DNA from 4 places in the Actinomadura rubteroloni genome. Region 1 is predicted to be linked to each of the others. Evidence: riboswitches for the same ligand, from Rfam matches in the RefSeq annotation. Region 1 holds a riboswitch; each other region holds the start of a gene.
The links. A riboswitch is a leader RNA that binds a small molecule or an ion and turns the genes downstream of it on or off. The one in region 1 is predicted to bind cobalamin.

Region 1 (3,216 bases):
GCGTCCGGGAAGTGGTCCGGGTGGAGCTGGCCGCGCGCCGTCCGCGTCTGCGCGTAGGCGGGCAGCGGGCCGTGCAGTTCGGCCAGGTCGGCGGACGCGTGGTAGGCCGCGAGCGCGATCTCCTCGGCGATCCGGGTGGACAGCGCGCGGGCCTCGGGCGAGTCGAACGGCAGGCGCAGCTTGAAGAACACGTCCGCGAGGCCCATCACGCCGAGGCCCATCGGCCGCCACTTGCGGTTCGCTTCGGCGGCCTCCTCGGTGGGGTAGAAGCCGCGGTCGATCGTCCGGTCCAGGAAGCGGACGGCCGTCCGGACGGTCCGGCGCAGCCGCTCCCAGTCCACGCCGTCCGGGCCGGTGTGCGCGGCGAGGTTGACCGACCCGAGGTTGCAGACGGCCGTCTCGCCGTCGGACGTGACCTCCAGGATCTCCGTGCACAGGTTCGACAGGTGGACGACGTTCTCCGGCTCGGCGGTCTGGTTGCAGGCGCGGTTGGCGGCGTCCTTGAACGTCATCCAGCCGTTGCCCGTCTCGGCGAGCGTCCGCATCATCCGGCCGTACAGCCGCCGCGCCGGGATCCGCCGGACGAACCGTCCCGCCTTCTCCGCCGCCCGGTACGCCGCGTCGAACGCGTCGCCCCACAGGTCCGTCAGCTCGGGGACCTCCTTCGGGTCGAACAGCGACCAGTCCTCGTCGGCCTCGACCCGGCGCATGAACTCGTCCGGGATCCAGTTCGCGAGGTTGAGGTTGTGGGTGCGGCGCGCGTCCTCTCCGGTGTTGTCGCGCAGTTCGAGGAACTCCTCGACGTCGGCGTGCCACGGCTCCAGGTAGACGCAGGCCGCGCCCTTGCGGCGTCCGCCCTGGTTGACGGCCGCGACGGAGCTGTCCAGCGTCCGCAGCCACGGGACGATGCCGTTGGAGTGCCCGTTCGTCCCCCGGATCAGCGAGCCGCGCGACCGGACGCGCGTCCACGAGATCCCGATGCCGCCCGCGTACTTGCTGAGCCGCGCGACCTGCGCGTACCGCGCGTAGATGGACTCCAGCTCGTCGCGCGGCGCGTCCAGCAGGAAGCAGGACGAGAGCTGCGGGCGGCGCGCGCCGGAGTTGAACAGTGTCGGCGAGCTGGGCAGGTAGGCGAGCCCGCCGAGCAGCGCGTACAGCTCGGCGGCCTCCTCGACCGTGTCGGCGAGCCCGGCCGCGACGCGCAGCCAGAAGTGCTGCGGACGCTCCAGGACGCGGCGCGTGGACGGATGCCGCAGCAGGTACCGGTCGTAGAGGGTGCGCAGGCCGAAGTACTCGAACCTGTCGTCATCGGCGTGGTCGACCAGCGCGTCGAGGGCGTCGGCGTTGCGGGCGACGAACGTCGCGGTCCGCTCGTTCAGCAGGCCCTGCGCGTGCGCGGCGGCCACCGAGCCCGCGAACGTCGTGACGCCCTCGGCGGCGGCCTCGTCCGCGATCAGCCCGGCCAGCAGCCGCGCCGCGACGCGCGAGTACGCGGGCTCCACCGCGACCAGCGCGGCGGCCTCGCGCACCGCCTGCTCGCGGTCGCCGCCGTCGGCGAGCACCCGGGCGGGGTCGACGCCGTCCAGCCCGGCGCACGCGCGCTCCACCTCGGCGGCCGGTCCCGGCGGCGCGATGAGTTCCTGTGTCACGTGCCCTCTTCCCCTCGCGGACGCGGAAGGGCACGCGGCGACGCCGCGCCCGGCCTCCCGCGAAGCCTGGACGTTCCCGTCGTACTGGCAGGTCTTCGGACTCGCGGGCGTCGCACCTCGTTCGGTGCGGCCTAGTGGCCGTCGCTTCCCGGTCCCCGGCTCGGGGTCCAGTGCTCTGTGACGGCGGTCGTTCCCGCTCACCGCTGCGGGGCAGTCCCGGAATCACACCGGGTTCCCTCTTGCGACGTCCCCGGCCGGTTCCGGCCGGGGACGAACCAGCACGGGCCACGACCCTACATCTAGTTGATCGGCTTTGCATCCGTCCCACATGTAGGGAGTGTTGGGGGGTGCGTCACGCCGCGGACGTCGGCTCTACGATGGTCGGCGAGATGAGTCCGCCCGCCCCTGTTCCGTCGTCGCGCGCCGCCCGCGCGGTCGTTTTCGCGACCGTGTGCACGGTGCTCGCGGTTTCCGGACACGCGGTCGCGTCGTCGTGCGCGGTGTCCGTCGCGGCGGTCACGGCCGGGTTCGGCGGCTCGGCGCTGCTCGGGTTCGCGCTGGCCGGACGCGAGCGGTCGCTCCGCACGATCACCGGCGTGCTCGTCGGCGGGCAGTACGCGCTGCACTGCCTGTTCAGCGGGTCGTCCCGGCCGGGGATGGTCATGCATCACGCGGCGACCGTCCCGGCGCCCGTCGAACACCACTCCGGCTCGTGGATGACGCTCGCGCACCTCGGCGCGGCGCTCGTGTCGGCGTGGTGGCTGCGGCGGGGCGAACGCGCCGTGTGGGGGCTCGCGCGCCGGCTCGCCGGACGGCCCGCGCGGCTCCTCCTGGTTCTTTCGCGTCCTTCGGCTCCGGCGGCTCCGCGTCCGGTTCCGGCCGTCCGGCCGCGTCCGGTGGTCCGCGTGCTGCGGCACGACGTGGTCCGGCGGGGGCCGCCGTCCGTTTCGAGGGCGCTCGGCTGAGCGCCGCAACGTCACCCGGCCGCCTTCGGCACCCGGGTTCTTCTCGTACGTCTCGAAACGGAGCACCACCATGCCGGTTCGCCGGATCACCCTTGTGGCGGGCCTCGCCGCCGTCGCCGTGCTCGGCCTCGGCCCGTCCGCGTCCGCGCACGTCACCGCCAACCCCCGCACCGCCGAGAAGGGCGGCTACACCAAGATCAGCTTCCGGGTGCCGAACGAGCGGGACGACGCGTCGACCGTCAAGCTCGTCGTCCACCTGCCGCAGGACCACCCGATCACGTCGGTCTCGGTGCGTCCCGTCCCCGGCTGGACGGCGAAGGTCGAGGAGGCCGCGCTGCCCAAGCCCGTCACCGTCGAGGGCACGCAGCTCACCAAGGCGCCCGCGACCATCACCTGGACGGGCGGCAAGATCGACCCCGGCCAGTTCGAGGAGTTCGACGTCTCCCTCGGCCCCCTTCCCGCCGACACCGACCGCCTCCTGTTCCCCGCCGAGCAGACCTACTCGGGCGGCGACGTCGTCAAGTGGGACCAGAATCCCGGCGGGGCCACCGAGCCCGAGCATCCGGCGCCCTCGGTGACGCTCGTCGCCAAGGGCTCGGCGA
Region 2 (3,216 bases), 900 kb from region 1:
GAGGCGGACCCGGACTTGGTGTTCGGGCTGCTGGCGGACGCGCCCTCGTGGTCGTCCTGGGCACGGCCGCTCATCATGACGTCACGCTGGTCGAAGGACGGCGTCGCGGGCGGTGTGGGAGCCGTTCGGATCACGGGCATGTGGCCGTTCCTGATCCGCGAGGAGATCACCGAGCAGGAGCGGCCGTCGCGGTTGTCCTATCGGTACATCGGTCGGCTGATCCCGGTCAAGGATTACCAGGCGACCATCGCTCTGGAACCCGTGGCGGACGGCACCACCGGCTTGACCTGGTCGGCGTCCTTCACCACTGCGGTCCCCGGACCGGGCGTGCGATGGGGCATCGAGGCTACCGTCCGCCTCTTGATCGCACTCTTGGTCCGCGAGGCGACCAGAAGCGAACGGAGCTCCACCGGCACCTGATCGATGCCGCCCAGTGGCTGCCTGCGATGAGTGCGCTGCTGGTCTCCCACCAGGGCGAGAGCGGCGAGCGGGGGCCTCTTTCTCGGGCCGTCCGGGCGGGAGGCTGGCCCGCGCGGGCCAGCCTCCCGCCGGCATGTGTTAGCCGCCCAGGCGCTTTGCGGGTGTCGACGACCTGGCCGAACAGCTTCCAACGGTCACCGGTGAAGCGCACGAGCTGGGGTGATTCGATGGGTAGCCGTCCTGTGGCGTCCGGGCCGCCATCCTGTCCGCCTGACGGCCCGACCGGAGGCCTCTTCGCCGACGGTAAGCCCTTGGTCTGACGCCGCGCCCGCCGGTCACGATCCGCTGAGCGCCCTGCGCTCGCTCCGGTGAAGTGAGAACCCGCAAGGCAGAACCGGCGGTTGCCCGCCCGCACTGAACCAGCCTGCTAACTACGTGCCGTTTCATGGCGAGCCAACGGGGCCGTGCAGCGCGTTGAGGATGCGGCGCACGAGCGAACCCTGTCGGTTCTCACGGGGCGGCGGGTCAGACGGTGGCGGGTGCCGCGTTCGTGTCCGGACGCGGGCCGAGCAGGCGTTCGGCGAGCGGCGCGAAACACAGCCCGATCGTCCCCCACAGAACGGCCTGCGCTGCAACCGAGAAGAAGCGGAAGGCGAACAGGGTGTCGGCGGGGAAGCCGGGGTAGACGATGCGTCCTTGCGCGTCTCGCAGGGGCAGCGGTGTCTCGGTGGCGTGATGTCCGTACGCCTCGACGTTCGCACTGAGCTCGCCGAAGGACGGCAGGACGAGCATCACCGCGCCGAGAACCACCGCGCAGGCCAGGACGGCGAGCAGCGTGGCGTTCCACGTGCCGAAGCGGGCCTGGAGCCGCTGCCCGAGCCACGCCCCGGCCACCAGGACGACGATCGAGATCCCGACCATCAGCAGGTAGAGCCCGCTGCGCTCCCGGATCGTGTCCTCGTGACCGATGGCCGGGGGATTGGCGGGGTACTTGGCGAACGGGATCAGGTACAGGGCGAGGAAACCGCCCCCGGCGACCAGCAGTGCGAGCGTCCGCGGCCGGACCTTGCCCGTGCGTCCGCAGGCCAGCGCATAAGCGACGGCGTACAGCGCGCCCATGGCGATACCGAACGCGATGATGCCCACGCCGATGCCGACGTTGCCCTGGAAGGCGCGGCTGAATGGTTCGGCGTGCTCGTGCTCGACGGCCAGTCCGGCTGCCTTGTCGAGCGCGGACTGGGCGGTGTGGCGGCCGCTCTCGTAGTCGATCGCCTTCTGGATCTGCGGCTCGGCGAAGATCCGGGCGAACAGAAACGCCAGCAGCCCGCCGATCGCGCCCACGGCCATGCCGCGGACGATGAAGTGCCGTTCCACGGCCTACTCCTTCAGTTGTGTCCGGTGCCGTGGATCAGTGGCAGGGGAAACCGAGGAAGTGCCGCGCGTCGTGGACAAACTCGTGCACGTGCGTGTCGTTGCCGAACACCGAGGTGGCGCCCTGGTCGATGCCGATGAAGTAGTACAGCGCCACACCGAGCAGAACGGTGCCGAACAGCCACAGGGCGGCGCGCGTGCCGCCGAGGACGACGGGGGTGGAGCCGGTGCGCGCACCGTCAAGGGTGGTGGACGTGCTCATGTGGGGCCTCCCGGGGATCCTGCGTCCCACGCTCGATGGACCGTTTGCGATGGCGGAGGTCTGACTCTCCGGTCCCGGGACGGGACGGATCACAGTGGCGCGACCGTGCCGGATTTCCACCGACTTCCCCTACCATCTACCGTCGTGACCTTAAGCTCCGCGCGTCGAACCGTCAATGAAAGGCTGTTCACGTCCGTCTCGGTCACCGGGCGGTGACGGTCCGGCTTTTCCTCGTCGCGCACGCGCCGACGGAGGCGACCCGCTCCGCCCGCTTCCCGGACGACGAACCGCTCACCGCGCACGGCCTGGCCGCAGCCCGCGAACGCCGTGGCGCGCTCCGGCGGATCGACGTCGCCTACCGGGGTCCCGAGGCCCGCTGCCGCGCGACCGCGCAGGCACTCGGCCTGGACGCGGCCACCGACCCGCTTCTCGCGGACGTGGACGTCGCCGGATGGCGCGGCCGTACGCTGTCCGAACTGGAGACCGAGGATCCGGCGGGCCTGGTCGCGTGGATGTCGGACCCGGACGCTTCTCCCCACGGCGGTGAGCCGCTGTCCCGGGCGATGGCGCGCATGGCGACGTGGTTGGAGCGTCTGCCGGCGGGTTCGCTGCGGGTTGCGGCCGTCACGCATCCCGCGTTGATCCGCGCCGCCGTCCTGCACGTGCTGGCCGCGCCGCCCGGCGGGTTCTGGCGGATCGACACGGAGCCGCTGTCGCTGACCGTCCTGTCCCGCGACGGCGGCCGGTGGAGGCTGCGCGAGACCGGGCATCCGCTTGCGGCCGGGTAGTCAGTCGGCCAAGACGTCCGCGAGTTCGGCCGCGTAGAGCTGCGCCGGGTCGAAGCCCATTCCGGTGAATTGACCGGCGACTTCCAGGGACAGGACGCCGTGCATCCGTGTCCAGAAGCTCAGCGCCTTGTGCAGCACGGCGGGCGGCGCCGGGTGGTCGCCCGCCCAGGCGCGGTGGTCGGCCAGGTGCGCGTCGAGCGGCGTCGCCGGCGGGTCCAGCGTCATGCAGGCGTCGAGCAGGAGCGCCATCGTCTCGGACGCGATGAGGGTGATGTCGTCCGGCGCGTGGTAGCCGGGGACGGGCGTGCCGTAGATGAGCAGGTACCGCTGCGGGTCCTCCAGCGCCCAGGCGCGCAGGGCGTGCGCCAGTCCGGC
Region 3 (3,216 bases), 160 kb from region 1:
GGTGGCGGACGTCGTAGCCCGCGGGGGTCGCGACGACGGCGACGTGCCGTCCGGCGGGCCGACCACACTGCCGCTCGCAGCCGGACCAGTGAACGGGCAACCCGCCCGACACAACAAGCACGCCGTCAGCATCGGCACGCGCGGTGGTGCGGGCGTCGGTGCGGACGTCGGTCAGGGACTTGGCGCAGCCGGGTTGTCCGGCGCATGCGGTGACGCCGTGCCAGGGCGAGCCGGGGTCCAGGACGAGTCCGGCGGCGGTGAGCGCGGCGGCGGTGGCGGCGGTCGTGTCCGGCACGACGACGGTCCGGCGCGGCGTGGCGATGATCTCGTGGCCGGTGAGCGCGGCGAGGTGCGCGGGTTCGAGCCGGCCGAGCGGGACGAGCGCCGTCACGGCCGTCCGTCCGTCTTTCTGCGCGGTGATTCCGGGTGCGGGGAATTCGCCGTGCGGGACGGCGATCGGAGTGCCGCCGGAAAGGCCGAGCCGTTCCGCCGGGTTCTCCAGTTCGGCCATGCGCCACGCCGTTCCGCGCACGGCGAGGAACGTCCGGGCGACGTCCAGCAGAACGCGCACGGCGTCGGCCGGCGCGACCCGGACGCCGCTGTCGCGACCGGCCAGGACCAGCGCGAACGTCGCCGCGTCGAGCGCGAGGACGCCGAGGTCGGGACGCAGGGCGGTCACGTCGCCGCGCCCGTCGTCGAAGGCGAAGAGAAAGCGTCCGGGAAGGTCGGCGAGCGCCGGGTCGGCGCACAATCCCGCATCGAACTGCGCGACCAGAGGACGGACGTCGAGAAAGCCCCGCCCGTCCCGTCCGGAAAGGACGCTGGCGAGAATGTTGCGCACCCGTTCGTGCGCGACGGACGGCAGCAAACCCGCGTCCCGCAGCCGGGCCGCGAGCGCGACGCCGTCCGCGAGCCCCCGGAGCTGCACGTTGCCGCGCGAGGTCAGGTCGAGCCGCCCGTCGCCCAGGTCGCGCGCGGCGGCGGCCAGCGCCGCGAAGCCGGCCGGGGACAGCGCGCCGCCGGGCAGCCGGACGCGCGCGAGCAGACCGTCGGCGGCCTGGTGCACGCGGACGGCGCCGGGGCACGCGTCGGGGCCGGAGCGGTTCGTCACAGCCGCCGATCCTAAGCGCCCGGCCGTTCCGAGCTTGACGCGGATGTCCGCGATGACCAGAGTGGTGATCAGCGACAAAGCGGAGGAAGCCGGTGTGAATCCGGCGCGGTCCCGCCACTGTCACCGGGGAGCGAACCCCGTCACAGGCCACTGCGCGAGCGGGAAGGCCGGGGCGAGCGCCGATCCGGGAGCCAGGAGACTCCCCTGTCGCGGCGACCCTTCGATTCGGGGCGAGGATCCCGGGTGAGGACACGACCGCGTGTTTCTGCTGCTGTCCACCTCGGACACCGACCTGCTGAGCGCACGTTCTTCCGGAACAGCGTTCCGTCTCGCCAACCCGTCCCGGGTGGACCCGGCCGACCTGCCGGAACTCGTGGACGGCACCGATCTCGTGATCGTCCGGCTGCTCGGCGGGCGCCGCGCCTGGGAGGACGGCCTCGACGCGCTGCTGCGCGGCCCGCGCCCCGTCGTCGTGATCAGCGGCGAGCAGGCGCCGGACGCCGAGCTGATGGAACTGTCGACCGTCCCGGCCGGTGTCGCCGCCGAGGCGCACGCCTACCTCGCGCACGGCGGCCCGGCGAACCTGCGCGAAATGCACCGGTTCCTGTCCGACACCGTCCTGCTGACCGGGCACGGGTTCGCGCCGCCCGCCGCGACGCCCGCCTGGGGCACGCTCGACCGCGCGCCCTCGCCGGGCGACGGCCCGCTGATCGGCGTCCTGTACTACCGCGCGCACCACCTCGCCGGGAACACCGCGTTCGTGGAGACGCTCTGCGACGCGATCGAGAACGCGGGCGGACGCGCCCTGCCGATCTTCTGCGCATCCTTGCGCACCGCCGACCAAGCGCTGCTTGCCGAACTGGGCCGCGCGGACGCGCTGGTCGTGACCGTCCTCGCGGCGGGCGGGACGAAACCGGCGCTCGCCGGCGCGGGCGGCGACGACGAGGCGTGGGACGCGGGCGCGCTCGCCGCCCTGGACGTCCCGATCCTGCAGGGCCTCTGCCTGACCGGCGACCGCGCGACGTGGGAGGCGAGCGACGACGGCCTGTCCCCGCTGGACACGGCGACGCAGGTCGCGGTGCCCGAGTTCGACGGACGGCTCATCACCGTCCCGTTCTCGTTCAAGCGCATCGACGAGGACGGCCTGAGCGTCTACGCCGCCGACCCCGAGCGCGCCGCCCGCGTCGCCGGGATCGCGGTGCGGCACGGACGGCTCCGGCACGTCCCGGCCGAAGAGAAGCGGGTCGCGCTGATGCTGTCGGCGTACCCGACCAAGCACGCGCGGATCGGGAACGCGGTCGGCCTGGACACGCCCGCGAGCGTCGTGCGGCTGCTCGCGGCGCTGCGCGACCACGGCTACGACACCGGCGACGCGCTGCCGGACGAGGGCGACGCGCTCATGCACGCGCTCATCGCGGCGGGCGGCCAGGACGCCGACTGGCTCACCGAGGAACAGCTCGCGGGCAACCCCGTCCGGATCCCGGTCGCGCGCTATCGCGACTGGTACAAAACACTTCCCGACGAGCTACGCGAAGGTATCGAGCAGCACTGGGGCCCGCCGCCCGGCGAGCTGTTCGTGGACGACGACGCGATCGTCCTCGCCGCCCTGCGCTCCGGCAACGTCGTCGTGCTGGTCCAGCCGCCGCGCGGATTCGGCGAGAACCCCGTGGCGATCTACCACGACCCCGACCTTCCGCCGAGCCACCACTATCTCGCCGCCTACCAGTGGATCCGGGACGAGTTCGGCGCGCACGCGGTCGTCCACGTCGGCAAGCACGGCAACCTGGAGTGGCTGCCCGGCAAGGCCTCCGGCCTGTCGGCGGCGTGCGGGCCGGACGCCGCGCTCGGCGACCTCCCGCTCATCTACCCGTTCCTCGTCAACGACCCCGGCGAGGGCACGCAGGCCAAGCGCCGCGCGCACGCCACGCTCGTGGACCACCTCATCCCGCCGATGGCGCGGGCCGAGAGCTACGGCGACATCGCGCGGCTCGAACAGCTCCTGGACGAGCACGCCGGCGTCGCCGCGATGGACCCGGCGAAGCTGCCCGCGATCCGCGCGCAGATCTGGACGCTGATCCAGGCGGCGCGGCTGGACCACGACCTCG
Region 4 (3,216 bases), 740 kb from region 1:
GTCCGGGTCGGCGCGCAGGTCGTACAGCTCCTCGGCGGGCTTCTCGCGCCAGAAGCGCTCCTGGACGGGCGTCAGCGTGCCGTCCAGATGCGCCTGCTCCCAGACCTGGTAACCCTTCTGCTGCCATGCGTACGCCTGGTGCTGCCCGTACGGGCGGTGCGGGCTGTAGTTGCGGATGTAGCGGAACCGTTCGTCGCGGACGGTACGGACGATGTCGTAGCGCTCGTCCATCCGGTTGCGCATCCCGAATGCGTAGGCGGGACGGTGCCGCGCGGCGAGGGACGTGCCCGTCATGTGGCTCGGCGCCCGCAGGCCCGCCAGTCCGAGGACGGTTGGCGGTAGGTCCAGGGACACGGTGATGGGCGCAGTGATGACCGAGCCGGGTCGTGCGGGGGCCAGGTGCGCCCATTTGCGCGGATACCGGACGATCAGGGGTGTGCGCAGTCCGCTGTCGTAGCAGTACCGCTTGCTGCGGGGGAGGATGCCGCCGTTGTCGCCGAAGTAGAACACGATGGTGTCCTCGGCGAGCCCGTCGGCTTCCAGTTCGGCCAGGCGGGCGGCGAGTTGCCCGTCCATCTTCTCCATCAGGTCGTAGTACCGGGCGCGGTCTTCGCGGATCGCGGGCACGTCGGGCACGTAGGCGGGGACGCGGACGTCCTCGGGGCGCGTGCGGCCGGGCCCGGCGGTGAAGATCTGCGACTCGTGGGTCGTCATGTAGGTGAAGACCGAGTAGAACGGGGCGTCGGCGGGGCGGTTCCGCCAGTGCGCGGTGGTGCTGGACGCGTCCCACACCCGCGCCGGGTCGATCGGCGAGTTGTAGTCGCTCTTGGCGTTGTTCGTGCAGTAGTAGCCGGCCGCGCGCAGGTACTCCGGGACGGCCCGCGCGAACGACGGCAGGCGCCCGACGGCGCGCATGTTCTCGGCCGGGCCGCTGGTCTCGGCGGGCAGGCCGGTGACCAGCGCGAACCGCGACGGCGCGCAGACGGGCGCGGCGGAGAAGGCGTTCTCGTACCGGACGCCGTCCCGCGCGAGCCGGTCCAGCGTCGGCGTGCGTGCCACCCGGTCGCCGTACGCGCCGATGTAGGGGTTGTTGTCCTCGCTGATCAGCCACAGGATGTTCGGCCGCCGCGCCGACGCCGCGGCGGCGGGACGGGCGGTGAGGGCCGCCGCCAGCGCGCCGCCGGCCCCGGCCGCGAGCACGTTCCGCCGCGACGGCTCAAAACCACTCAAAACAGACTCCAGGGCAGCGAGGGGACAACGTTCGCGATCATGGAGCAGCCGTCGGCGGATTGTCAACTTAAACGGTAGGGATAGAGCATCGCTAGACTCGGGAACGCGGACGGTTCACCCGGGTCCCCGCGATCCGGGTGTCGTAAGAGGGAACCCGGTGCGAATCCGGGACTGCCCCGCAGCGGTGAGTGGGAACGACCGCCGTCATACGCACTGGGCGCACCCGCCTGGGAAGCGACGGCCAGTAGGACATGCCCGTCCGGCATGGCGCCCGCGAGTCCGAAGACCTGCCTCCGCCCGCGCGCCGCCCGGCGCGCGGTGGTCCGCGGCCTCGTGGGAGGGCCCGGGACGCGCCCGCCGGGGTGAGCCCCGCCGTGCGCGCCGAGCCGTCTCCGGACGCCGCGCCTGGCAAGGCGAGGGATGCTGCCGATGAGAACGACGATCCTCGGATACCCCCGGATCGGTGCCCACAGGGAACTGAAGTTCGCCGTCGAGGACTACTGGGCCGGACGGTCGGACGCCGCCGCGCTCACCCGCACCGCACGCGAGCTGCGCCGCGCGGTGTGGACGGAGCTGCGCGACGCGGGCCTCGACACGATCCCGTCCAACACCTTCTCGCTCTACGACCACATGCTCGACACCAGCGTGCTGGTCGACGCGGTGCCCGACCGGTACCGCCATCTCACCGGGCTGGATCGGTACTTCGCGATGGCGCGCGGTGTCCCGGACGTCCCGGCGCTGGAGATGACGAAGTGGTTCGACACCAACTACCACTACATCGTCCCGGAGATCGGTCCCGGCACCCGGTTCGCGCTGGCCGAGGGCGCGCGGGCGAAGCCGATCGCCGAGTACCAGGAGGCGCGCGGGCTCGGCGTCGAGACCCGTCCGGTGCTGGTGGGCCCGCTGACCTACCTGCTGCTGGCCAAGGCGGCGCCGGACGCGCCCGCCGGGTTCCGGCCGCTCGACCTGCTCGACGGCCTGGTCGAGGTGTACGCCGAGCTGCTGGAACGCCTCGCCGGGGCGGGCGCGGCGTGGGTGCAGCTCGACGAGCCCGCGTTCGTCGCCGACCGCACCGACGCCGAGACGGCGGCGCTCGCGCGGGTCTACCGGCGGCTCGCGGCGCTGCCCAGCCGGCCCCGGATCCTCGTCGCGTCCTACTTCGGGACGATCGGCGCGGACGCACTGCGCGCACTCGGTACGGCCCCGGTGGAAGCGGTGGCGCTGGACTTCGTGGCCGGGCCGCGCAACGTGGACGTCCTCGGTTCGATCGGCGGCCTGCCTCGGACGACCGTCGTTGCGGGCATGGTTGACGGCCGCAACGTGTGGCGCACCGACGTCGCACGGGTCAAGGCGGTCCTCCCGGCGCTGCTCGGGCTCAGCGACAAGGTCGAGGTGAGCACGTCGTGCTCGCTGCTGCACGTCCCGCTCGACCTGGACGCCGAGACCGCGCTGCCCGCCGACGTGCGCGGACGGCTGGCGTTCGCGCGGCAGAAGGTCGCCGAGGTGGTCGCGCTCGGCCGCACGCTCGACCTGGACGCCCCGGCTCCGGCGCGTCCGCGTCCCGACCCCCGGGTCCGCGCCCGGCTGGACGTGCTCGACGACGCGCGGCGCGGCGACCGGGCCGTCCGGTTCGCCGCGCAGCGCGCCCGGCTCGGCCTGCCCGACCTCGCCACGACGACGATCGGGTCGTTCCCGCAGACCGCCGCGCTCCGCCGCGCCCGCGCCGACCACAAGGCCGGACGGCTCGACGACGCCGCCTACACGCGGGCGATGAAGGATGAGATCGCCCGGGTCGTCCGGCTCCAGGAGGACATCGGGCTGGACGTCCTCGTCCACGGCGAGCCCGAACGCAACGACATGGTCCAGTACTTCGCCGAACAGCTCGACGGGTACGCCGCCACCGAGCACGGCTGGGTGCAGTCGTACGGCACGCGCTGCGTACGGCCGCCGATCCTGTACGGCGACGTGTCGCGTCCGCGTCCGATG

Region 2: it holds a riboswitch for cobalamin, as region 1 does, so the genes downstream of both, BTM25_RS08545 (CbtB domain-containing protein) here and BTM25_RS04525 (ribonucleoside-diphosphate reductase subunit alpha) in region 1, are expected to answer to the same signal.
Region 3: it holds a riboswitch for cobalamin, as region 1 does, so the genes downstream of both, cobN (cobaltochelatase subunit CobN) here and BTM25_RS04525 (ribonucleoside-diphosphate reductase subunit alpha) in region 1, are expected to answer to the same signal.
Region 4: it holds a riboswitch for cobalamin, as region 1 does, so the genes downstream of both, metE (5-methyltetrahydropteroyltriglutamate--homocysteine S-methyltransferase) here and BTM25_RS04525 (ribonucleoside-diphosphate reductase subunit alpha) in region 1, are expected to answer to the same signal.

What each region holds. Positions count from the first base shown of each region.
Region 1 covers NZ_MTBP01000001.1:1,030,189-1,033,404, reverse strand. The annotation lists gene BTM25_RS04525 (ribonucleoside-diphosphate reductase subunit alpha) at 1-1,649, opposite strand, end outside; cobalamin riboswitch at 1,719-1,941, opposite strand; gene BTM25_RS04520 (hypothetical protein) at 2,039-2,614, shown strand; gene BTM25_RS04515 (YcnI family copper-binding membrane protein) at 2,685-3,216, shown strand, end outside.
Region 2 covers NZ_MTBP01000001.1:1,927,057-1,930,272, forward strand. The annotation lists gene BTM25_RS08535 (SRPBCC family protein) at 1-420, shown strand, start outside; gene BTM25_RS08540 (CbtA family protein) at 946-1,794, opposite strand; gene BTM25_RS08545 (CbtB domain-containing protein) at 1,829-2,053, opposite strand; cobalamin riboswitch at 2,088-2,242, opposite strand; gene BTM25_RS08550 (histidine phosphatase family protein) at 2,266-2,841, shown strand; gene BTM25_RS08555 (TetR/AcrR family transcriptional regulator) at 2,842-3,216, opposite strand, start outside.
Region 3 covers NZ_MTBP01000001.1:1,193,673-1,196,888, reverse strand. The annotation lists partial or broken gene BTM25_RS05250 (precorrin-3B synthase) at 26-1,111, opposite strand; cobalamin riboswitch at 1,152-1,333, shown strand; gene cobN (cobaltochelatase subunit CobN) at 1,371-3,216, shown strand, end outside.
Region 4 covers NZ_MTBP01000001.1:287,092-290,307, forward strand. The annotation lists gene BTM25_RS01360 (sulfatase-like hydrolase/transferase) at 1-1,230, opposite strand, end outside; cobalamin riboswitch at 1,342-1,522, shown strand; gene metE (5-methyltetrahydropteroyltriglutamate--homocysteine S-methyltransferase) at 1,660-3,216, shown strand, end outside.